4 regions of the Thalassospira sp. CH_XMU1420-2 genome follow, and region 3 is predicted to be linked to each of the others. Evidence: riboswitches for the same ligand, from Rfam matches in the RefSeq annotation. Region 3 holds a riboswitch; each other region holds the start of a gene.

Region 1 (5,797 bases), on a different contig from region 3:
ACAATATTTCGTTTTCCGAAAACGCCACACCGGCCGACACCGACTGGATCGGCATGGGGTGCGACATCGTTCTGGAATGCACCGGCAAATTCAAAACGCCCGAAACGCTTCAGCCCTATTTTGATCAGGGTGTAAAAAAGGTCATTGTCGCAGCCCCGGTCAAGGAAGGTGCGCTTAATATCGTCTTTGGGGTCAATGATGATCTTTATGATCCGGCGACACATCATCTTTTGACTGCGGCAAGCTGCACCACCAATTGTCTGGCCCCGGTGGTCAAGGTCATCCATGAACAACTGGGCATCAAGCATGGTTCGATCACCACCATCCATGATGTCACCAACACCCAGACGATTGTCGATCTTCCGCATAATGACCTGCGCCGGGCGCGGTCGTGCCTGCAATCCCTGATCCCGACCAGCACGGGGTCCGCCACCGCGATCACGATGATTTATCCGGAATTGGCAGGCAAATTGAACGGGATTGCCGTGCGTGTGCCGCTTCTTAACGCATCGCTGACCGATTGCGTGTTTGAAGTGGCGCGCGATACCGATGTTGAAACGGTCAATCGCCTGATGCGCGAGGCATCGGAAACCTATCTTGCCAGTATTCTGGGCTATGAAGACCGCCCGCTTGTCAGTGTTGATTACCTTAATGACAGCCGGTCTTCGATCATTGATGCCGGATCGACCATGGTGATCGACAAGCGACAGGTCAAAATACTGGCCTGGTATGACAATGAATGGGGCTATGTCTGTCGTATGGCGGATCTGGCTGCCAAAGTCGCGCAATCGCTTTAGGAATGCCGATCATGTCATCTGCCATTCGCAATTATGCACTTGTGACCGGGGCCTATTGGGGCTTCACCCTGACTGACGGGGCGTTGCGGATGCTGGTGCTGTTGCATTTCCATGCCCTTGGCTATTCGGCATTTGAAATAGCCCTTCTGTTCATCCTTTATGAGGTGGCGGGGATTGTAACCAATCTGGTTGGCGGATGGCTGGCACAAACACGCGGGCTGCGCTTTACCCTTTATAGCGGATTGATCCTTCAGATCGCATCGCTTGCTGCGCTTTCGCAAACACAGGCCGATTGGGCACCGGCCATTTCGGTTATCTATGTCATGGGACTTCAGGCCGCATCGGGGGTTGCCAAGGATCTGACCAAGATGTCGAGCAAATCGGCAATCAAGGTTCTGGTGCCTGCCGATGCCGGGGGTGCGCTTTTCAAATGGGTTGCCCTTTTGACCGGATCGAAAAACGCCCTTAAAGGGGTCGGCTTTTTCATGGGCGGTGCGCTTTTGTCCTGGCTTGGATTTTCCGGGGCGTTGCTTGCCATGGCGGTCGGTCTTGCCATCACGCTGATCGCGGTTGCACTGTCACTGGGCAATGCGATGTCCGGACCATCTGAAAAGATCAAACCCAAATTCCGTGACGTCTTTTCGCGTGACCGCAAGATCAATGTCCTGTCGGCGGCACGGCTTTTCCTGTTCGGGTCGCGTGATATCTGGTTTGTGGTCGGCCTGCCGGTGTTTTTGGCCGCCGAACTGGGCTGGAACCATATCGAGGTTGGCACCTATATGGCGCTTTGGGTGATCGGATACGGCTTCATTCAGGCCTTCGCCCCCAAAATGCTGCGGGCCGGATCACACGAACCCGATGGCCGCACCGCCCGGTTCTGGATCGCAGTCCTGATCGCGGTGACCACTGCCATTGCCGCAGCCGTCACACAGGGGATTGCGCCACAACTTGCAGTTCTGGGCGGACTTTTGGTGTTCGGGATTGTCTTTGCCGTGAACTCGTCGCTGCATTCCTATTTGATCCTCGCCTATGCCGATGGCGACAAGGTCGCGATGAATGTCGGGTTTTATTACATGTCCAATGCCATCGGGCGGCTTTGCGGGACCATTCTGTCGGGTATTGCCTATTCCTATGGCGGGCTGGTCGGATGCCTTGTGACGTCGATCGCGTTTTTGACCATCAGCTGGATCATCAGTGCCGCCCTTCCGGCAAGAAGCGCCATCACACCGCAGAGTTGAATAAAAAAGTTCTTTCGCAGATGCGGCATAAATGACTGAAAAGACTCACAATCCGGATTCACGAAAATTTCATCGTGCAAAAAACCGTGACAAGACACTGCATATAGGGGTACGATTCCAATCAACGGTCAATCACTGGACCGCAGGAGGGGTTCCCGAGTGCCGCGAAAAAGCGTCTTACAACGAGAATTTTCGCCCCCCGGATCGCACATGCAACATGTTGTGACCGGCGGAAACTCCTACCGCCACTTCCATCGCAAGATGAAAATTGAATGCGCGCCTTTCCATGACGGAATGGCGCGTTTTGCTTTTTTGGCACATTTGATGAGGTGATCGTCATGGGTAAGCGCGCAGCACGCCGTCGTAACCGTCCGCAACAGTCCGACAACAATGTCCATGAACTGTTTGATGAAAAGAACGCTGACTGGCACCCGCTTCAGGGGGAAGCCGCAGAACAGAAAGGACAACGCGATCAAAGCTACCGCCGCAACATCCGCCCGAAAAGTGAAAACCAGGCCGCATTGATGGAGGCCATTGATGCCTTCAACCTGGTCCTTGCCCTTGGCCCGGCAGGCACCGGTAAAACCTATATCGCGGTTTCCAAGGCGGTCGAAGCCCTTGATAAGGGTGATATCGGTCGTATCGTTCTGGCCCGCCCGGCTGTTGAAGCCGGGGAAAATATCGGCTTCCTGCCCGGCGATGTCGAAGCCAAGATGGCCCCGTATCTTCGCCCGCTTTATGACGCGCTTAATGATCGCCTTGGCACCAAGCGCCTGCGCACATACCTTTCGGACGGCACGATTGAGATTGCCCCGATCGGCTATATGCGTGGCCGTACCCTGAACAATGCCTTCGTCGTCATCGACGAAGCCCAGAACTGCACATACGGGCAGCTCAAGATGCTGGTGACCCGTCTGGGCTGGAATTCTACCATGATCCTGACCGGCGACCCGGATCAGACCGACCTTCTGCCGGAAATGTCGGGTCTTTCGGAAATGTCCGAACGACTTGAAAATGTCGAAGATGTCGCCTGTGTCCAGCTGCGCGACAAGGACATTGTTCGCCATCCGCTGGTTGCAAGCATGCTTACGGTTCTCTGATTTCGGTCATCAAGTTCCGACACAGCAAACCAAAGAAGAAAAAAGGACGGGCCCCGAAAGGGCCCGTCACTTTTTTTTTGGATCTGCTTATATAGACTGATAATTCTTGGCTTCGCGCCCGATCACCGGGATCGGTAAAACCTGTCAAGAAAACATATATATTGACGAAATTTTCAATCCGAACCCAATATATAGACATCACGGTCCTTCTTACCGAACCATATCGGTTTGAAGGCTAAGAGGGAATTCGGTGCGTTTTGCATATGCACGACAATGCCGAAGCTGCCCCCGCAACTGTAAGCGGCTAGCTTTAATCCAACCATGGTCACTGAAATGCTTGGCATTTCGGGAAGGCCGGATGAAGCATCGATCCGCAAGCCAGGAGACCTGCCGTGAGCGAACGTAAACATTCACGGGCGGGGTGTCCCGGTGGAGTGCTTGTGATCTGACTGGCAGACCGCCAATCATCCCTGCATACCTCCGTTTGGCCTTTGCCCCCATATGATTGGGGCTTACGATGTCAGAAACAGTCGAGTTGGAACGGCCAGCCGTTTCCGATCCTTCATCAAATTCACAAACCATCTATCAGGTGATCCGTCGCAACGGATCGGTTACGGCCTTTGATGCAACCAAAATCAAAACAGCCCTGACCAAGGCATTTCTTGCCGCCGAGGGCGAAACCGCGTCGGGATCACATCGGGTACATGACATTGTCGATGGATTGGCCGATCAGGTTACCACGACCTTGTTAAAGCGGGCCGCGCCGAGCCATACCCTTCAGATCGAAGATATACAGGATCAGGTCGAGCTGGCCCTGATGCGCAGCGAACATCACAAGGTTGCGCGCGCCTATGTCCTGTATCGTGAAGACCGTGCGCGCGAACGCGCCAAGCTTGATGCACGCAAGAAAAGCAAAAAGGCCGGGCAGCCCGAACTTCATGTCACCCTGCCCGACGGCAGCAAAAGGTTGCTTGATATTGACCGGTTGGCGACCGTGATTGCTGAGGCCTGTGGCGACCTTGATGGCGTCAGCACAGCACCGATCATGGAAGAAACCAGAAAGAACCTTTATGACGGTGTCACCACCGGGGAATTGGCACTTGCCCCAATCATGGCAGCCCGAACACTGGTAGAGCGCGAACCGAATTACGCCTTTGTCAGCGCACGCTTGTTACTTGACAAGCTTCGGACAGAAGCCCTGAGCTTTGTCTTCGACCAGCCCGAACAAGCCACCCAGGCCGAGATGGGCGTACGATACGCGACCTATTTCCCCGCCGCGATCACGGCTGGCATCAAGGCCGGTCTGATTGATCCGGAATTGTCAAAGTTTGACCTGAAAAAGATTGCCGCTGCGATCAAACCGGAACGCGATCTGAACTTCCAGTATCTGGGACTTCAGACACTTTATGACCGTTACTTCCTGCATGTCAAAGGGTCGCGGTTTGAACTGCCACAGGCCTTTTTCATGCGGGTTGCCATGGGTCTTGCCATCCGTGAGATCGACCGCGAAGCCAAGGCAATCGAATTTTATGATCAGCTTTCCACCTTTGTCTTCATGGCATCGACCCCGACCCTGTTCAATGCCGGGACATGCCGCCCGCAATTGTCATCCTGCTTCCTGACCACCGTGCCCGATGACCTTGATGGCATTTTCAAATCGGTCAAGGACAACGCGCTTTTGGCGAAATATTCCGGCGGTCTTGGCAATGACTGGACCCCAGTGCGTGGTCTTGGCGCGCATATCAAGGGCACCAATGGTCAAAGCCAGGGCGTGGTTCCGTTTCTGAAAGTCGCCAATGACACCGCCATTGCGGTTAATCAGGGTGGCAAGCGCAAGGGGGCTGTTTGTGCCTATCTCGAAACATGGCACATCGATATCGAAGAGTTCCTTGATCTGCGCAAGAACACGGGCGATGACCGCCGCAGGACGCATGATATGAACACGGCCAACTGGGTGCCGGACCTGTTCATGGAACGGGTGATGGCAGATGCGCCATGGACCCTGTTTTCGCCCGATGACACGCCGGACTTGCATGATCTTTATGGTGCGAAATTCAAGACCGCGTATGAGGCATATGAAGCCAAGGCCAATAGCGGCCAAATCACGAATTTCAAAACCGTGCGCGCGGTGGATCTTTGGCGGCGCATGTTGACCATGCTGTTTGAAACCGGTCATCCATGGATCACCTTCAAGGACCCGTGCAATATCCGGTCCCCGCAACAACATCGTGGCGTGGTGCATTCATCAAACCTGTGCACGGAAATTACACTCAATACATCGGCAGACGAGGTCGCGGTTTGTAACCTTGGTTCGATCAACCTTCTGGCCCATGTCACCGAAGACGGGCTTGATCACGACAAGCTGGCACAAACGGTCAAAACCGCAATGCGGATGCTGGATAACGTCATTGATATCAATTTCTATACCATTCCGGAGGCACGCTATTCCAACCTGCGCCATCGTCCGGTTGGTCTTGGATTGATGGGTTTTCAGGATGCGTTGCAGAAACTGAAAATCGCCTATGCCTCGTCAGAGGCCGTCGCATTTGCCGATGAAAGCATGGAAGCCATTTCCTTCCACGCCATTTCGGCATCGGTTGATTTGGCGGTCGAGCGTGGTCGCTATGAGAGTTTCGACGGATCACTGTGGTCGAAGGGCATC
Region 2 (5,797 bases), on a different contig from region 3:
ATCATCAAGACCGGCCTGTGACATGCCCGGCCAATATCCGCCAGCCTTGACCAACGGGGCGGCTGGCGACCAGTTCCACCGCACATCTGCATTGAGTTTTTCATAGATCAGACGCAGCAAATTTTCGGCATTTTGCGGGCCACCTTCGATCAGGTAGCGCCAGATATGCTGATATTCAGCCCCCTTGACGGTAGATAGCGACAGAAGTTCGGCATCGGGTTGATCATCACCGGGCAACAGCACCAGCGGGATATCACGCGACCGCGCCAGAGCAACCAGCTGCTCGACACCATATTCCCAATAACCGCGCCCGCCCAAGATCCGCACGATGATGAATTTGGCATCACAAAGCACATCATCGACATAAAGATCGACCGACATATTGTGACCAAGCTGCAAAAGACTGGCCAAACGCAAAGACGGAACATCTTCACCAAACGCATCTGCCAGACGTGCCTGTGCGCCGGCAAGGCAGGCAAGCTCGGACTCGGCCGCAGACAGGATGACGACATCGCCCGGTTCCTGACCAAGATCGACCGCTTCGCTGCCATCAGTGACCATGCCGGGCTGTGCTGCCAAAAGATGCATTTGAAATTCCGTCTGTTCTGTCGTCAAAAGCACCGATACCGGACGCAAAACATCCGGTATCGGTCATATGGTTTTATGTGTGCCCAATGGGCTTAGGCCGCCTTGATTGCGGCCTCGATCGCGGCACGGTCCAGACCATGCAAGCCGATCACCACCAGTTCGGAACGGCGGTTTTCCGTATCGGCCCAGGGACGGTCAAAGTAACGCTGGAAACGTTCACCGACCCCCTGAACCACATGGCGCATCGGTTTGCCCGGAACATCAAGGAAACCCTTGATGCGCAGAACATCAAATTGACGCACGATATCGATCAGGCGTTTTTCAAGGGCCGCCGGATCATTGACCGCATCAAGTGAGACAACAAAACTTTCAAAATCATCATGATCATGTTCATGACCATCATCATGATGGCTCGGGCGGCTATCAAGGTCATCCTCAGCCGCAGCACCAAGGCCCAGCAAAATGGCGTTTTCAACACGGGAATGCTCGGTCGCGATGATTTTGACCGACGGCTTTTTAAGTTCGGCGCGGATATCGGCTTCGACCTTGGTGCGTTCTTCGTCAGTCAGAAGGTCGGTCTTGTTCAGAACCACCATGTCGGCGCAATGAAGCTGTTCTTCAAACAGTTCTTCAAGCGGGCTTTCATGATCAAGGTTTTCATCAGCCTCGCGCTGGGCCTGAACCGCATGATGGTCATGGGCAAACAGCCCGTCGCGCAATGCCGCACCATCAAGAACCGCAACAACCCCGTCGACAGTCACGCGCGACCGCACTTCGGGCCAGTTGAACGCCTTGACCAACGGCTTGGGCAAGGCCAGCCCAGATGTTTCGATAACGATATGATCAGGCGGCGTATCGCGATCAATCAGGCCACGAATAGTTGGCAGAAAATCATCCGCAACCGTACAGCAGATACATCCGTTTGCCAGTTCAACCACATCATCCTCGGCACAGCCTTCGATACCACACCCGTTGATGATGCCGCGATCAACACCCAGATCGCCAAATTCATTGATGATCAGCGCAATGCGTTTGCCATTGGCATTTTCCAGCATGTTGCGGATCATGGTTGTCTTGCCAGCCCCCAAAAAGCCGGTAATGACGGTTGCCGGGATTTTACCCAATTGTGCCATTTTCAAATTCCTTGAAATTCAATCATTTAAATTGTCATTTGACCTGCATCGGAATGCCGGCAACGACAAGCGTCACCCGGTCAACCAATGCGGCAATACGTTGATGGAGACGTCCGGCATGATCGCGAAAAGCCCGCGCCATTGCATTTTCCGGGACAATCCCAAAACCGACTTCGTTTGATACCAGCAACACCGAAATGTCCAGCCCAGGCAAGTGATCACAAAGCCGGTCGATTTCAGCATCAATATCGCGATCTTCGAGCATCAGATTGGTCAGCCACAAGGTCAGGCAATCGACCAGAACCGGTTTGCCGCCCGGCTGATTGCAGGTATCGAGTGCACCGCAAAGATCAAGCGGTTCCTCGATCGTTTGCCAAAGATCGCCACGCGATTGTTTATGAAGGTCGATGCGGTTGACCATTTCATCATCCCATGCCCGACCGGTCGCGATATATGTGCCGCCGCCAGCCGCATTGATGATGTTTTCGGCGAACCGGCTTTTGCCAGATCGCGCACCGCCAAGAATCAGATGTGTCCCGCAAGGCGGGTCAGTCCGGATCATATTCTATTCCTCGCCATGGCCTCCCACCGAGGCCCGATTGCGTCGCCATCATTTGAGATGATGACACCATTCGGCTGGTTTCCTGGCTGCGGGCATGAAAGCAATCCGCCTTCCCGGTTTCCCGGTGGCTGGTGAATGGCAATACATCCACCCGGATCACCCAACCCGATACAGTTGCGGGGGCAGCATCGGCATCGCACCGATTTCCCATCACCGAACGGTGCGCCGAACCTAACAGGTTTGCCCTTGAACCCAAAGGGCATTCTCTGTCCGGACGGGTCAGCTAACCGGAAGGTCAGTATTTGTAAGAATTGCCTGCTTGAGGCCGGCCCTCCTTTAAGGGAACATAATATTATCAAGCTGGAATTAGAGTGGTAACAAATCACCTTCCAGCAAGATCACCGGGACAAAAAACATCAAAACCGGTGGGCCGCATAATTGCGGCACCAAACTCTTGGGGTTAACTGGAATTTTGCAAAATCAGATGGCAGTTTCTGCACAACTATCGAAAATCCGAAATCCGAACACACCAACCTGGACCACATCCTCGCGCAAGGATATGTGGCTTGGTCTGCTTGAACGCCTGAATTCCGACAATCGGGCCTTTCAGACGTTTCTGGAAGAATATGCGACCGGTGCGGACATCACATTGTCGCGCCGCGATGTGCGCAGCATCTTTGCACTTGATGCTTCCAAAGGGGTGATCGGCACCATCATCTGGTCCCATGCGCGCGGCATCCGCGTCAATGCGCTGTCGCTGCTTGTGCGTGATCTGCCGACGCTCATCACGTTGATGTCGATTTCGGATTTCGGCCAGGAAGAATTAAACGAATTGCTTTCCCAGCCGGGGATATCGGTCCCCACCGCCAGCAAAATGCTGTCAGCCTGTGGAAAGACCTATCGCAAGATGCCCGCAGCCATCATTGATGACAACGTCATCCAGGCGATTGAGAATACGGCTCTTTGTGAAGATTTCCCGCATGTCGCCAAATTGCGCAACAAGTCACGCAGCCGTCCGCTGCCTTATTACGAAGCCTATTTGAAAGACGTGACTGCGATCTGCGAAAAGCACGACATCACCGCAGATATGCTTGATCGCTATCTGGCCGAACATGCGCTTGAAGATCTTCCCTTGAATTCCGAGCTGCAAACGGCCTGATTGTTGCTGACAAGCCAGTTTACGGCACCGGAATGGTCACGACATCCACATCCTGACGGCATCGTTCCACATCGGATCGATGCCGTTTATATTTTCTGTCAAAATCATCCAAAGCTTTGATTGACCGCGGTGACACGCCAGCCGGGCTGATCGACACCGTCGATATATTCCAGTCTGGTCAGACTCAGCGTATCGACATGAAATGACAATGCCGCTTCAAGTGACAGCCCCAGCGCATTGGCCATGATCGCACGGATGGTACCTCCATGGACCACTGCAACAATGTCGCGGCCCGCCCAGTAGCTGGTGGCGTGGGTGAAAACCGGACCGACCCGCTCGACCATATCGGCAAAGCTTTCACCATTTGGCGGCTGCTGTCGGGCGAAATCGGTCCAGAATTGCGTGGTTTCGCCTTTCGGAAGGTCGTTCCAGTGCTGAAGCTCCCAGGCCCCGAAATGTTGCTCGGCAAAGCCGCTTTCGCGGGTCGGGGTGATGTCTTCGTCGATCAGTTCCTGAAGCTTGAGCGCGGTATCAAGCGTCCGTGACAGATGGCTGGTCATCCAGACCGCATCGCGGGGCAAGTGCCGCGCCACCGCACGCAGTTTTTTTTCATCAGACAGATCAACCTGCATGTCGCTTCGGCCATAGACCAGACGTTCCGGGTTTTGCACCGGCGCGTGACGCACCAGCCACCAGCGCGTTGTCTTGATTTTGGTCATGCTTTCCCCGGTTTGTTCGGACATTGGCAGTCAATCATGGTCGTTTTGATCAATCAGCAAAGTTCCTGGCTATGCCATTACGGCAATGAATCCGATACCGGCAAACAGTTCGGCACAGATTTGGGTTGCCCCCAACACATCGCCGGTCTGGCCACCGATTTGTGATCTGGCAACCATTGCGACGATCAGGATCGCGATCATCACACCGACGATTACCGCAAACATCGCACCGATACCGCCCAATACCAGAACAATGGCGCTGGCAATGGCAAACCCGACCAGAACCGGAAGCCATCCGGGCCGCCCGGCCCCTTTGCCCAGTCCGTTATCCCGCGCTGGCGGCAATATGCGCATAACAACCGGCATTGCCGCACGGGAAATAACCGCCATGATCAGAAACAGGATACCGGCCTGTCCGATTTCCGCCGCAGCCGTAATCAGAACCAGCCGCAAACCCAGCGTCAAAATCAGCATGACAACCGCATAGGTCCCGACAGTGCTGTCGCGCATGATTTCAAGTTTGCGGTCGCGGTCCATCCCGCCGCCAAAGCCGTCTGCACAATCGGCAATGCCGTCTTCGTGCATCGCGCCGCTCAGCAACACCATCGCTGCGATGGCAAAGATCGCATAGACAAGGGGATTTCCCGTCAGAAAATCGACAAGCATCGCCGGTAGCAATGCCAGGCCCGCCAGAACCAGCCCGACAAGTGGCCAGCACCAGACAGATCGCGCGATCAGAGCCGCCCGGAAATCACCAACCGGGGGCAACGGCACCCGGCTGAGCAATGCCATAGCACACCAGAAATCGGATAAAACCGACGCATCAACAGACGTTTTATCCGCATCATCATGCCGATCACCTGTCGGTGTATCTGTGCTTTGCATGTTTGTTTCGTTTTGGTTATGATCTTCGGACACCATGAAATTCCGATTTTCGAACTGGCAATCTGTTGCGCATAGGCCTAGTTTGGGGCCGATTTTATTGGGGTTCTTCAGTTCACCGCGAAACCGAAGCCATCCCGGATCCGGGACCGGCAGACCGTTGGCCGATACTGAAACACACCAATTGATTGGTTTCTGACCCTAATCCTTACCATTCCAGAAGCCAAGCGGAACACGCTTTTTGACGATTAGCCGCCAGCCGGAGACCACAATGTTCAATCCCAAGCACCCGCCCCAAAGCCTTGATGAAATTCGCAGTCTTCTGGCCGATTTGCCGGCCGTTGACGCAGAGGCACAGGCTGCTGTTGCCAACCGAGAGCCGACCCTGACCAAACCGGCCGGGTCACTTGGCCGTCTCGAAGATTTCAGCCTTTGGCTGGCAGGCTGGCAGGGAACATCACGCCCGCGGATGTCTCGGCCGCGTGTCACTGTCTTTGCCGGCAGTCATGGCGTTGTGGCACAGGGCGTGTCTGCATTTCCGCCAAGCGTAAACCAGCAGATGGTGGAAAACTTCATCAATGGCGGCGCTGCCATCAACCAGATTTGCAAATCGGTCGATGCGGAACTCCGCGTGATGGAAGTCGCACTTGAAATCCCGACCAACGATTTCAGTCAGGAACCGGCGATGGATGATGAGGGCTGTGCAGAAGCCATGGCCTTTGGCATGAGCGCGATTGAAAAGGGCCTTGATCTT
Region 3 (5,797 bases):
AGATCATAGGCCAACCGGGCATAGGAAAGGCCCTTGGTATAGGATTTCTCGTCTTCGAGAATTTCCGGGATAATGGCCTGAAAGACCGGTGTGAATGCGGCGGACGCGGCATTGACCACAAAGACCAGAACAAAAATCTGCCAGATCTGATCGACAAAGGGCAAACACAGAACAATTGCCGCACGCAAAATATCAAGCCCGACAAGCCATGTTCGCCGTGGCAACAAATGCGCCATCCCACCGGCAATCGGGGCGATCACCAGATACGCGACCATCTTCAAAACCAGAACGGATCCCAATACCCGTCCCGCATCCGCCCCGGCCAGATCGAACGCCAGAAGTGACAGGGCCACCGTGGTTAATCCGGTCCCGATCAGGGACGTGATCTGGGCAGCAAAAAGATGTCGAAAGGCCGAAATGGAAAATGGCGACATGTTGGGGCATCCGGGCTGTGTGTCGCCTTACACCCTATCTTAAACCGTCAAAGGGTTTCAAACGAATGATCATCGGCCTTGGCATTTTGCCGGGCACGATCGGATGCGGTACATTTTTTGGGTGCAAGTTCCTTGGCCTGCGACATTTTCCCGGCGCGCAACTCCAACGTCCGGGTGGCCAGTTTCCGGCGAAAATGCGGGTCATGCGACACCAGAATCATGGCTTGCGGCAGTTCCAGCAATATCTCCTCAAGCCGGTGAAGGTTTTCTTCGTCCAGCGCGTTCGTCGGCTCATCAAGCAAAAGAACATCAGGCTTCATGGCTAGAACCGCCGCCACAGAAACCAGCCGCTTTTCCCCGCCTGAAAGCTCGTGGGTGATGCGTTCGCGCAAATGTCTGAGATGAAGTTGATCAAGAACCTCGTCAACAATCGCCAGTGCATCTTCGCGGCTGGCCCCAAGATTAAGCGGGCCAAAGGCGATATCTTCGACCACTGTCGGACAAAACAGCTGATCATCGGGGTCCTGGACAATAAACCCGACCCGACAACGCAGATCATGGAAATCCTTATCCGTTACACGCGGCGTTCCAAACGCCCTGATTTCGCCGCCAAACGGTTTGATAAGACCGACCAGAATGCGCAACAGCGTGCTTTTGCCAGCCCCATTCGGACCGGTAATGAACAATCGTTCATTGGCCTCAAGCGACAGACTGACCCGGTCCAAAACATTTTGCCCGGCGCGGTATCCGTATGAAATATCGTTTAGTTCAATAAGCGACGACATAAAAACGATCCAGAATAACAAGCGCGGAAACCAGCATCAGAACCCCAGCCCCGAAAAAGGCATCACGTTGCCGGAACACAAGATGATCAATCATCGGGAAATGGCCACTAAATCCGCGGCATTTCATGGCCTCAAGAACCCGTTCGGCACGTTCAAGAGACCTGACAAGCAACATCCCGAAAAGATACCCCAGCGACCGATAGGTATGGATGCTGTTGCGCGCCTTGAAGCCACGCAATTTCATGGCCATGCGCAATCGATGATATTCATCGTGAAGAACCGAAATATAGCGCACCGTAAACATCATCAGATGCACCAGGGCTGCTGGGCAACGTAGCCGGTATAATGTATGCCCAAGTCCCACCGGCGTTAACCCGGCAAGCAGGCTAAGCATCATCAAAACAACCGCATTGGCGCGAATGCCGATCAGGACCGCATGTTGCAATCCTTCCTTGCTGGCCTCGGCACCCAGGACGGTAAACATGGCGGTTCCCGGTGTTGTGAATGGCAACATCACCAGCATCACGATGATGAACCCGTCCATCGCTGCCATACGTTTCAGGGTCAGACGCAAAGGCAAATCAGTCATGAACATTGTCGCCACTGCCACAAAAAAGGCAGCAAGCGCGAATTCGATCTGATGCAGGGAAACGACCATCACCGAAAACAGACCGGCCGCCACCACCCGAACACGCGGATCAAACGATCCGACAAAGGAAGACGGTCGTTGCCCGCCTCCCTGAACGCTTAATGGTTGGTCATGCCCGAAAAGATGGCTCATGATTTGGTTGCTTTGGCTCTCAAACGTCTTGCTGCCAGATAATAGGCAATCCCGAAGAACCCGAATATATAACCTATACCGCCCAGAATCGATTGAAGATCGTTCTTTTCCTTATAGGCGGTAATTTCCCGACGCAATGGGCGCAATTCATCGCGAACGATCGCGGCAATAACTTCTTCCTGTTCGCGGGTAATTGCAGTTTTGGTTGCATTATCCGCGACAACTGCCCCATCCACAGTGATGTTAGCGCTATCATCCGAAGAAACTGCGGCAATGCTGCCTGCCCCTGCAATTCCCGTCAGGTCGGTAATATCAAAACTGGCTTCTGCAACATGCCCTGCCCCCAGATCGGCCCGAAAGACAAGGTCAACTTTCCGGCTTGGCGTATAGACAAAGAAACCGTCAGAATCCGTTCTGATTTCATCGATCTTGTTTCCCTGCTGGTCAAAAACTTCAACCAGCGTGTCCGCAGCCATATCGCCATTGGAAAACCCGATTTCTCCTTCGACAGCTGTGCCGCTTGGAAAAACCGATGCAATCACCTTATGGGCCTGGGCGGCCTGCATTCCGAACAGAAGGCCTGCCAGAAACACCCCCGTTGCAAGCTTAGCCATTGTTGGCCTCGTTCACCTGTTCGGCCAGGATCGCGGGGTTTTGTGCGTCATATCGGCTGATCTGGGCATCGGCCATCAGCAAGGCCGGTTTGACCTTCACGATCAGATAAACCGCTGCTGCAGACACCAGACCTTCGACCGCCATGATTGGAATATGGGCAAAGAAAACAAGCTTGGCCGCCGGTACAAACCCTTCCCCGCTCAGGCCAAGGGAAATGGCCACGAACAAGGTGGTCAGCGCAATTGAAAGCGCACCGGCACATCCCCCCCAGATTGCCGCAAAGGTTGGATTGCTTCGCGACACCAATCCGCGAAACAGGAAACCGGCAATCACCGCCGGAAACGCAATATTGACGGTATTGACCCCCAATACAGTCAAACCGCCAAATCCGAAAAAGATGGCCTGCAACAAAAGCCCGACAAAAAGTGCCGGGAATGCGGTCCAGCCAAGCACAAGCCCGGCCAGACCACTCATGATCAAATGCACGCTCGACGGACCGACCGGCACGTGGATCAGGGAGGCGACGAAGAACGTCGCCGATAACACCCCCGTCGCCGGAATTTTATCGATTGGCAGTTTGCGCAATCCAAGGCCAAGCCCCGCGACTACAAGCACGCCACCGCCAATCAGCACCTCTGGGGCCAGTGCCCCGTCAACAATATGCATCTACTTTGTCCCCAAGCCTATTGCACATCATAGGCGCGAACCCACAGGACTGCATCCTGTGAAAGCTCTTTTCCCTGAAATTCTTTGTCCGGCCCACTACCAAGGGCCGCAAACCCCCAAAATCCGGCCTTGGGGATCCCGAACGTGAAATACCCGTTGGCATCGGTAATCGCGACAATTGCCCCACCAGGCATCGGTCCTGCTGTCGGTTCCTTGGGCGCGTTACGGTCCATATCGGGTTCGGCTGCCATATATTCGATTTCAACTTCGACCCCGGATACCGGTTCACCGTTGCTCAGCACCCGACCGGTAAAGGTCGAACCTGCGACAATGTTGGTCGGCCGGTTTAACGGCAGAATTTCGGTCACAAGTCCCTGTGCCTCCATCCAGTCGGTCGGGATTTCGTTGCGGTTCACATAGGACTTGGTGATCTGCTGAATGAAGATATCTTCGCTTTCTTCGTAATAGGGTTCGGGCACCACCACCATCACGTAATCGCCACTGCGCTTAAGGGTCAAAGTACCGTCATACGCCTTGGCTGCATTCTCCTTCCCTGTGAAGGTCACCTCAGAAAGCGTTGAAGATAAATCAATTTTATCACCGCGATGGATTGCGTAAAACGCCACCGGCTTTTTCATATCCATGACATGTCCGTTTTCGAACGGATGCCAGAATATCAGTTTCACCGGCAGTTCGCCGGGGGCGGTCACATTGACTTCCGGTGTATAGGCCAATTGAAAATGGGCATGCGCACTTTGTGACGCAAACGCGAAACAGGCACTTGCAATCGCAAGCTTGCCAAGAGTTTTAAACATGTAATCGTCTCTTTTCACGAACGATGCGCGTCAGAAAAGTTTCCCGACGCACAGAGTTAGGATCAAGAACGATAGGATGGCTGGAAGCAAGATACCGGTTTCACGACGAGACCGCCTTTTCCCTGCAACCTGACGCTCACCCCGGCGTCCAACAGTTCAGTACCGGACAAGCCGTGTCCGGCAGTCAAAGGCAGGTCTCCTGGCTCATGGTTTCAAAAGCATTACGCCTTCCCGGTTTATCACCAGTGGCATAGGTAATGCTCGGACCACTTACAGTTGCGGGGGCAGCCGTGGCATTGTCGTAACGCACCACGTTCCCTTTTAAGCCGATCCAATGGATCAACACCCAAGACGCGTTCATATTCCATGGGCGGCAAACACCTGTCAACTCTTTGCCCGCATCCGAACGGATTATCTTTTCGCGCCATTGCTTGACCTTCGCCCTTCCCCCGGCAAAGATCAGCAAACACATCGCACAATATTGCGATTGGCCTTACATGGGATGGGGTGGAAATGATGGCTGCTGAAACAGTCCTGGACTTCTGGTTCAAGGAACTTGAACAAAAGCAATGGTTTATCAAGGATACTGCACTTGACACCCACATTGCCGAACGATTTTCCGACATTCATGCCGCGGCCCTTGCCGGTGAACTTTTCACCTGGCGCAACACCGCATCGGGGCGCCTTGCCGAAATCATCGTTCTGGATCAGTTTTCGCGGAACATGTATCGCGACACGCCGCAATCATTTGCTGCCGATCCGATCGCGCTTGTTCTCGCACAGGAAGCCGTATCCTTGGGCAAGGACAAGGAACTTGGATCACCAGAACAGCGGGCGTTTCTGTATATGCCCTATATGCATTCAGAATCCGAATTGATCCATGAAATTGCCATGACCCTGTTTGATCAGCCCGGGCTTGAACACAATTACGGCTTTGAAATCAAACACAAGACAATCATCGACCGGTTCGGGCGTTATCCGCATCGCAATGACATTCTTGGCCGGACATCCACACCAGAAGAAATCGCGTTTCTCAAAGAACCCGGCTCATCATTCTAGAACGAAAAGCGGGACGGCAATCCGTCCCGCTTTCATAAAATCATTCAATGCGAAAACGCGATATCAACCGATATCGCGATCGCGATTATCCCACCATCCCTGCACCAGGGATTCGGCTTCGTCCATATAATCGGCTTTGCCCGCAAGGAATGCCGCCATCGCTGCACTGCCCTTGATCCTGGCTTCGGCGGGGGCATCCTCGACCTCGCCCCGCCAAACGGCAAGGAAGTGTTTGAGGGTCACCGGGCTTTGATCGTCGATTTCTTTTTCGGTTTTTGGCAAAAGTGCCGGCCACCGGACGTCGCAAAGCTCGCCGTTATCAAGCATCCGAAGATCAACATGTTTGAATGGTGTGCGTTCTGCTTCGCCGCCCCCGCCCTTGATCACGCCAATTCGCGGCAGCTCAAGAAGCTTTCCGGTTTCGCGATGCACATCCAGAAATGCCGGATGAAACACCCCCAGGAACGCGGCCCGTGCCTGTAACGGGTTTAGCAACCGCAACAGGGTATTCACCGGGCTGCGCAGCCCCAAAAGCGACCGCAACCCGATCAGCTCCTGCAATTTCGGATGCATATGGCGCAGCGGCAAATAAGCAAACCCCTTTGCGGCAATATCCGAACGGGCTTCTTCGGCTGACATCGC
Region 4 (5,797 bases), on a different contig from region 3:
CGCATAGATGGTGACCGGGTCTTCGGCATTTTTGGCCGGCTCGATAAAGAACTGGCGGAAATCGGGGAATTCTTCGGGTTGGGATGTGGCGGTATTGACCGCAATCCCGCGCGCTGACAGGCCATACTGACCTTCATCACCGATGGCGCGGAAATAGGATGCGCCAAGAAACGCCGCCCAGTCCTGGGTTTTCCAATCATCACGCGACAGTTCTTCATGAAGTCGGAACCCGGCAAAGCCGCTGTTTTCGGGCAGCTGGCGGGCAATGCTGTCGGCTGGCATGTCAAAGTAATCGGGTTTATAGATGACTTCGCGTGCCGTGCCGTCTTCCAGAAGATACATGTGCACGGGCTTGGCGAAATACATGCCCAGATGGAAGAACGTCACCGGATAGGTGCCCGATCCATCGGAAAACGGCGAATGGTCACGTTTGTAATGCAATTTGCCATGGGTGTCGTAATCGATCCGCCCGACAATTTCCGGGTTGGGGGCGACTGGCGGCTCATAGGCGGCCTGCGCCATCGATTTGGCACGCGCAATCAGATCGGCAAAATCAAACGGCTGTCCCGCACCAAGGTCAAGCCCTGGTACTTCTGCCAATGCATGCTGATAGATCGACATTCCCGGCAGGATAAGACCGGCTGCCGCGATGGATTTCAAAAAGCGTCTGCGTTCAACAGAAGTCGTCATGTGCATCATGTTCCAATGGTTTCATTTGTCGGCAAGCATACCAGACAGTGTGGAGGTAATCGGGATGAAACATGGCAAATTCAAGGTCGTGTCGACTGCAATTTCTGCATGGACCCTTGTGTAAATGCCTCTGGTCATCTGCCAATTTCCTTGACCGGGTTTGGGCTTTAATCTAACGGTCAGATGTCGGTATCCGGATATCGGATAAAGGGAATTCGATTTGGGCTGCATGCCCATCAACCGAAGCTGCCCCCGCAACTGTAGGCGGCGAGCGTTTTTCTGACCAATGCCACTGGGATGAACCCGGGAAGGCCAGGAAAAGTGCTTTGACCCGCGAGCCAGGAGACCTGCCGACATGAATGCGACGGACCGGGCGGGGTGCCCCGGAGAATGTCGGCATATGTCGCGGTTTCCGGCAGTTTTTTGTAAATGCGCCTGAATACCGATCCTGACATCTTCCGCCATTTCCCGACACTTTTGCCAGTCCCTTGACGATAGTAAAGTGTGTGTTATGTTATAACATAACATTTGTGATATGCTGTGCAATGGCCGGTGATTGCCGACCCTTGCCGGTATGTCTTTGAAAGGAAGTCAAAGTGATCAGTCACTATAAACATGCGCTGGCAGTCGGGGTGTTTGCTGCCGGTTTTGTGGTTTCGGCCCCGTTTGCGGCTGCGACGGAATATCCGCTTGCCATCGAAAATTGCGGCAGCACGCTGCACTTTGATGCGGCCCCCGAACGGGTTGTGTCGCTTGGACAAAGCACGACAGAAATCCTGTATTCGCTGGGGCTGGCCGATAAGGTCAAAGGCACCGGGGTCTGGTTTGGTCCGGTCATGGATGAATTCAGGGATGTGAATGCGTCCGTGCCGCGTCTGGCTGATAATGATCCGGGTTTTGAAACCGTGGTTGCGCAAAAACCGCAACTGGTCGCCACCCAGTATCAATGGCATGTCGGTCCCAAGGGCATTGTCGGCACCACCGAACAGTTCAATGAACTTTCGATCCCGGTCTATACCGCACCGGCCGATTGTGTCGGCAAAGACAATGCCGGCGGCGGCGACGGGGTGCGCCATGACCGTTTCTCCATGGACCTGATTTATCGGGAAATTTCCGACCTTGCGCAAATTTTCGATATCGAGGATCGCGGCGCGGCCCTGATTGCCAGGTTGAAAGATCGTGAAGCCCGGTCCCTGGCACAGGTCAATTCCAGCGGGAACAGCAATGTTTCGACCGTCTTCTGGTTTTCCAGTGCCGAGATTAAAAGCGATCCCTATGTCGCGGGCAAAAACGGGGCCGCGGGCTATATCGCCGAAAAACTTGGCGTAACAAACATCATCGACAGCGACGAAGAATGGCCGACCGTGGGGTGGGAAACCATTGCGCGCGCCAATCCCGATATCATTGTGATCGGTAAAATGGGCCGTCGCCGTTTCCCGGCAGATGATTGGGAAGTCAAAATGGACTTTTTGAAAACCGATCCGGTTACACGCCAGATGAAAGCGGTTAAAAACGGCAATATCGTTGTGATGGATGCGCAATCGATGGACCCGACCATTCGTCTGATTGACGGTATTGAAACGCTTGCCCAGGCTGTCGAACGCCTGAGTGCCTCGAACTGATTGCCTAACCCGATGGCGCTCGATATGCCCGGAGACTTCAATGTTTGAAAAAGCACCCCCTCAGCCCCCCGCACGATCGCGGGCAGGGCGGGCATATCTTGCGCGAAGCGGTGCGGCCGTGGCGGCTTTGATCCTGCTTGCCGCTGTGGTTGCAATTGCCGCTGCCAAGGGGGAAACACACATTCCCCTTGGCACGGTTCTTCAAACCATTGCCAATCATCTGTGGCAGGCGGGCTATGCGATTGATCCAATCGATTCCGGTATCATCTGGAATTACCGGATTTCGCGCGCACTTGTGGCTGCGGCCTGCGGGGCGTCACTTGCGTTGTCTGGGGCCGTATTACAGGCGCTTTTGCGCAACAGTCTGGCCGATCCCTATTTGCTGGGCATTTCGGCGGGGGCATCGACCGGTGCGGTCAGTGTTGCCATTCTGGGTCTTGGGGCGGGGATGGTTTCGCTGTCGCTTGGCGCGTTTGTCGGTGCACTGGTGGCATTCGGGTTTGTCGCGCTTTTGGCCATTCCGGCCGGTCGTGGTGCAGGCGCGATCATTTTGGCCGGGGTTGCCGGATCACAGCTTTTCAACGCCCTAACATCCTTTATCGTTACCAAGGCAGCAACCGCGGACGAGGCGCGCGGCATCATGTTCTGGTTGCTTGGCAATCTGAGCGGTGTGCGCTGGGACGATGTCTATCTTGCGCTGCCCGTTGCGTTTGGCGGGCTGGTTGTGTGTCTTTGGTATGCGCGCGCACTTGATGCTTTTACCTTTGGTGTGGAATCGGCGGCATCGCTTGGCGTGCCGGTGCGCCGTGTTTATGTGGTTCTGATTGCGGTGGCGGCATCCATGACGGCTGTGATGGTCAGTCTTGTCGGTTCGATCGGTTTTGTCGGTTTGGTCATCCCGCATGCGGCACGGTTCTTTGTCGGCACCCGGCATGGGCTTTTGCTGCCGGTTTCGGCCCTGATCGGGGCGATATTCCTTGTTGCGGCTGATATTGTTTCACGCATCATTCTGGATGGTCAGGTTCTTCCCATCGGGGTGATTACCGCCCTGATCGGGGCACCGGCCTTTGCGCTTATTCTTTGTCATGGAAGGGTTCTGCGATGACACTGGAACTGCGCGATGTTGGCTGGAATGCCGGTTTCAAGAAAATCATCACTGACGTGTCGTTGCGGGTTGAACCGGGGGAATTCCTTGGCCTGATCGGGCCGAACGGGTCTGGCAAAACCAGTCTGATGTCGGTTCTGGCCGGTATTCGTGCCCCGTCTCGTGGACAGGCCCTGCTTGACGGGCAGGCGATGAAAAAAGTCGGGCGTCGTAATCTGGCGCGACGGATCGGCTTTGTTGAACAACAGGCCGACACCATTGACCGCATTACCGTGCGCGAGGCCGTGGCGCTTGGCAGAACGCCGTATTTGAGTTTGCTGTCACCCTGGTCGGAAGATGACCAGGCGATTGTCCAAAAGGCGCTGGAAGCAGTTGAGATGCATCTGATGGCTGACCGGATGTGGCAAACATTGTCGGGCGGTGAAAAACAGCGCGTTCATATCGCCCGGACATTGGCGCAACAACCCGATTTCCTGTTGCTGGACGAGCCGACCAACCATCTTGATATCCATCATCAACTTGGGTTGCTTGATCTTGTTCGTACCCTTCCGGTGACGGTGGTGGCGGCCCTGCATGATCTGAACCATGCGGCGATGTTCTGCGACCGGATTGCGATGATGGATCGCGGCAAACTGATTGCGATTGGCACGCCCGAACAGATTTTGACATCGCAAAACCTGCGTGATGTTTTCGGGGTTGCCGCCGATATCGAGCGCGATGATCAGGGCCGCTGTCATATCCGCTATCAGGTCGGGATATCGGGCCAGACGGGCATAAAAAAAGACCGGGTTGCGTGACCCGGTCTTTTGAAAATCGGTTTGGATGCGGGCTTATGCCTGTTCGCGGGCCACGGCGCGCCAGCCGATATCACGGCGGGAAAAACCACCTTCCCAGTCAATAGCATCAACCGCCTCATAGGCGCGCTTCTGGGTTTCGGTGACGGTTGCACCGCGCGCGGTGACGCCAAGAACACGACCACCGGTCGCAACCAGCTTGTCACCATCCATCTTGGTCCCGGCATGAAGGACCTTGACCTTGTCCATGGCATCAGCCGCCGCGACGTTTTTGATCTCGGTCCCTTTTTCATAGGACCCCGGATACCCCTTGGCGGCCATAACGACGACCATTGCGGTTTCCTCATACCATTCCGGTTTGACGGTATTAAGCGTGCCGGAGGCCGCACCATCAAGGATATCAAGCACATCTGATTTCAGGCGGGTCATCAGAACCTGACATTCCGGATCACCGAAACGAATGTTGTATTCGATCAGTTTCGGGTTGCCTTCATCGTCAATCATCAGGCCGGCAAACAGCACGCCCTTGAACGGGTGGCCTTCATTGGCCATGCCTTTGACGGTCGGGATGATGATCTGTTCCATGACCTTGGCTTCGACCGCATCGGTAAAGACCGGGGCCGGGGAATAGGCCCCCATGCCGCCGGTATTGGGGCCGGTATCGCCTTCGCCAACCGCCTTGTGATCCTGGGCTGCAACCAGCGGAATGACGTTTTCGCCATCGCAAACCGCAAAAAATGAGGCTTCCTCACCTTTGAGGAATTCTTCAATCACGATTTCCGCCCCGGCATCGCCGAACTTACCACCGACCATGCATTCATCAATTGCGGCAAATGCTTCGTCCGTGGTCTGACAGATCGTAACACCTTTGCCGGCGGCCAGGCCGTCGGTCTTAACGACAATCGGCGCACCGTGTTTTCCAACAAATGCCTTGGCATCGGCGGGATTGGTGAAACGACCATAGGCAGCTGTCGGGACACCGAACTTTGCCACCATGTCTTTCATGAAGCCCTTGGAACCTTCAAGCTGGGCGGCCGCCTTGGAACACCCGAACGACTTGATGCCCGCGGCGTCCAGTGCATCGACAAGGCCCGCCACCAGCGGGGCTTCGGGGCCGACAACGACCAGATCAACCGCATTGTCCTTGGCGAAGGTTACCAGGCCGTCGATATCGCCATCGGAAATCGCGACACATTGCGCAGAATCCGCAATTCCGGCATTGCCCGGTGCGCACCAGAGTTTGGAAATGCGCGGGCTGCGCGCAATGGCCCAGCATAGTGCGTGTTCACGTCCGCCGCCGCCAACGACCAGAACCTTCATGACTTTATCCTTCGACTTGTCCGATTGCTTGATGGTCCATGCGCGATGAACTAGGCTAGACCCAAACGCCATCCCGCAGAATGATTCAATGTGCGGGCTTTTAGCATAAAGTGCCCTTGATGACGCAAGATTTGTTCGACCCTTATGCCCCGGTACCGGAAACCCCTGTGAAATCGGGAAATGCGCCCGAATTTTCGGTATCCGACCTGTCCAATGCACTCAAACGCACGGTCGAGGATGCCTTTTCCTTTGTCCGGGTGCGCGGG

What was found. Region 3 has a riboswitch for cobalamin ahead of WA429_RS11995 (DUF4198 domain-containing protein). Riboswitches for the same ligand answer to the same signal wherever they lie in the genome.
Region 1: linked by a shared signal. The riboswitch ahead of WA429_RS09120 (ribonucleoside-diphosphate reductase subunit alpha) and the one ahead of WA429_RS11995 (DUF4198 domain-containing protein) in region 3 are both predicted to bind cobalamin.
Region 2: linked by a shared signal. The riboswitch ahead of cobU (bifunctional adenosylcobinamide kinase/adenosylcobinamide-phosphate guanylyltransferase) and the one ahead of WA429_RS11995 (DUF4198 domain-containing protein) in region 3 are both predicted to bind cobalamin.
Region 4: linked by a shared signal. The riboswitch ahead of WA429_RS07300 (ABC transporter substrate-binding protein) and the one ahead of WA429_RS11995 (DUF4198 domain-containing protein) in region 3 are both predicted to bind cobalamin.

The regions. Positions count from the first base shown of each region.
Region 1 is NZ_JAYMEG010000002.1:959,997-965,793, forward strand. Features, by position in the region: gene WA429_RS09105 (ArsJ-associated glyceraldehyde-3-phosphate dehydrogenase) at 1-797, shown strand, start outside; gene arsJ (organoarsenical effux MFS transporter ArsJ) at 809-2,035, shown strand; gene WA429_RS09115 (PhoH family protein) at 2,374-3,135, shown strand; cobalamin riboswitch at 3,320-3,544, shown strand; gene WA429_RS09120 (ribonucleoside-diphosphate reductase subunit alpha) at 3,653-5,797, shown strand, end outside.
Region 2 is NZ_JAYMEG010000004.1:88,605-94,401, reverse strand. Features, by position in the region: gene cobN (cobaltochelatase subunit CobN) at 1-588, opposite strand, end outside; gene cobW (cobalamin biosynthesis protein CobW) at 681-1,721, opposite strand; gene cobU (bifunctional adenosylcobinamide kinase/adenosylcobinamide-phosphate guanylyltransferase) at 1,756-2,283, opposite strand; cobalamin riboswitch at 2,339-2,516, opposite strand; gene WA429_RS14195 (hypothetical protein) at 2,768-3,442, shown strand; gene WA429_RS14190 (histidine phosphatase family protein) at 3,547-4,185, opposite strand; gene cobS (adenosylcobinamide-GDP ribazoletransferase) at 4,231-5,046, opposite strand; gene cobT (nicotinate-nucleotide--dimethylbenzimidazole phosphoribosyltransferase) at 5,315-5,797, shown strand, end outside.
Region 3 is NZ_JAYMEG010000003.1:501,466-507,262, reverse strand. Features, by position in the region: gene WA429_RS12020 (MFS transporter) at 1-434, opposite strand, end outside; gene WA429_RS12015 (energy-coupling factor ABC transporter ATP-binding protein) at 482-1,219, opposite strand; gene cbiQ (cobalt ECF transporter T component CbiQ) at 1,203-2,000, opposite strand; gene WA429_RS12005 (cobalt ABC transporter permease) at 1,997-2,614, opposite strand; gene cbiM (cobalt transporter CbiM) at 2,607-3,281, opposite strand; gene WA429_RS11995 (DUF4198 domain-containing protein) at 3,299-4,096, opposite strand; cobalamin riboswitch at 4,269-4,461, opposite strand; gene WA429_RS11990 (DUF924 family protein) at 4,613-5,155, shown strand; gene WA429_RS11985 (glycosyl transferase family protein) at 5,219-5,797, opposite strand, start outside.
Region 4 is NZ_JAYMEG010000002.1:543,593-549,389, reverse strand. Features, by position in the region: gene WA429_RS07305 (glucan biosynthesis protein) at 1-690, opposite strand, end outside; cobalamin riboswitch at 861-1,059, shown strand; gene WA429_RS07300 (ABC transporter substrate-binding protein) at 1,287-2,312, shown strand; gene WA429_RS07295 (FecCD family ABC transporter permease) at 2,353-3,417, shown strand; gene WA429_RS07290 (ABC transporter ATP-binding protein) at 3,414-4,214, shown strand; gene purD (phosphoribosylamine--glycine ligase) at 4,248-5,531, opposite strand; gene xseA (exodeoxyribonuclease VII large subunit) at 5,651-5,797, shown strand, end outside.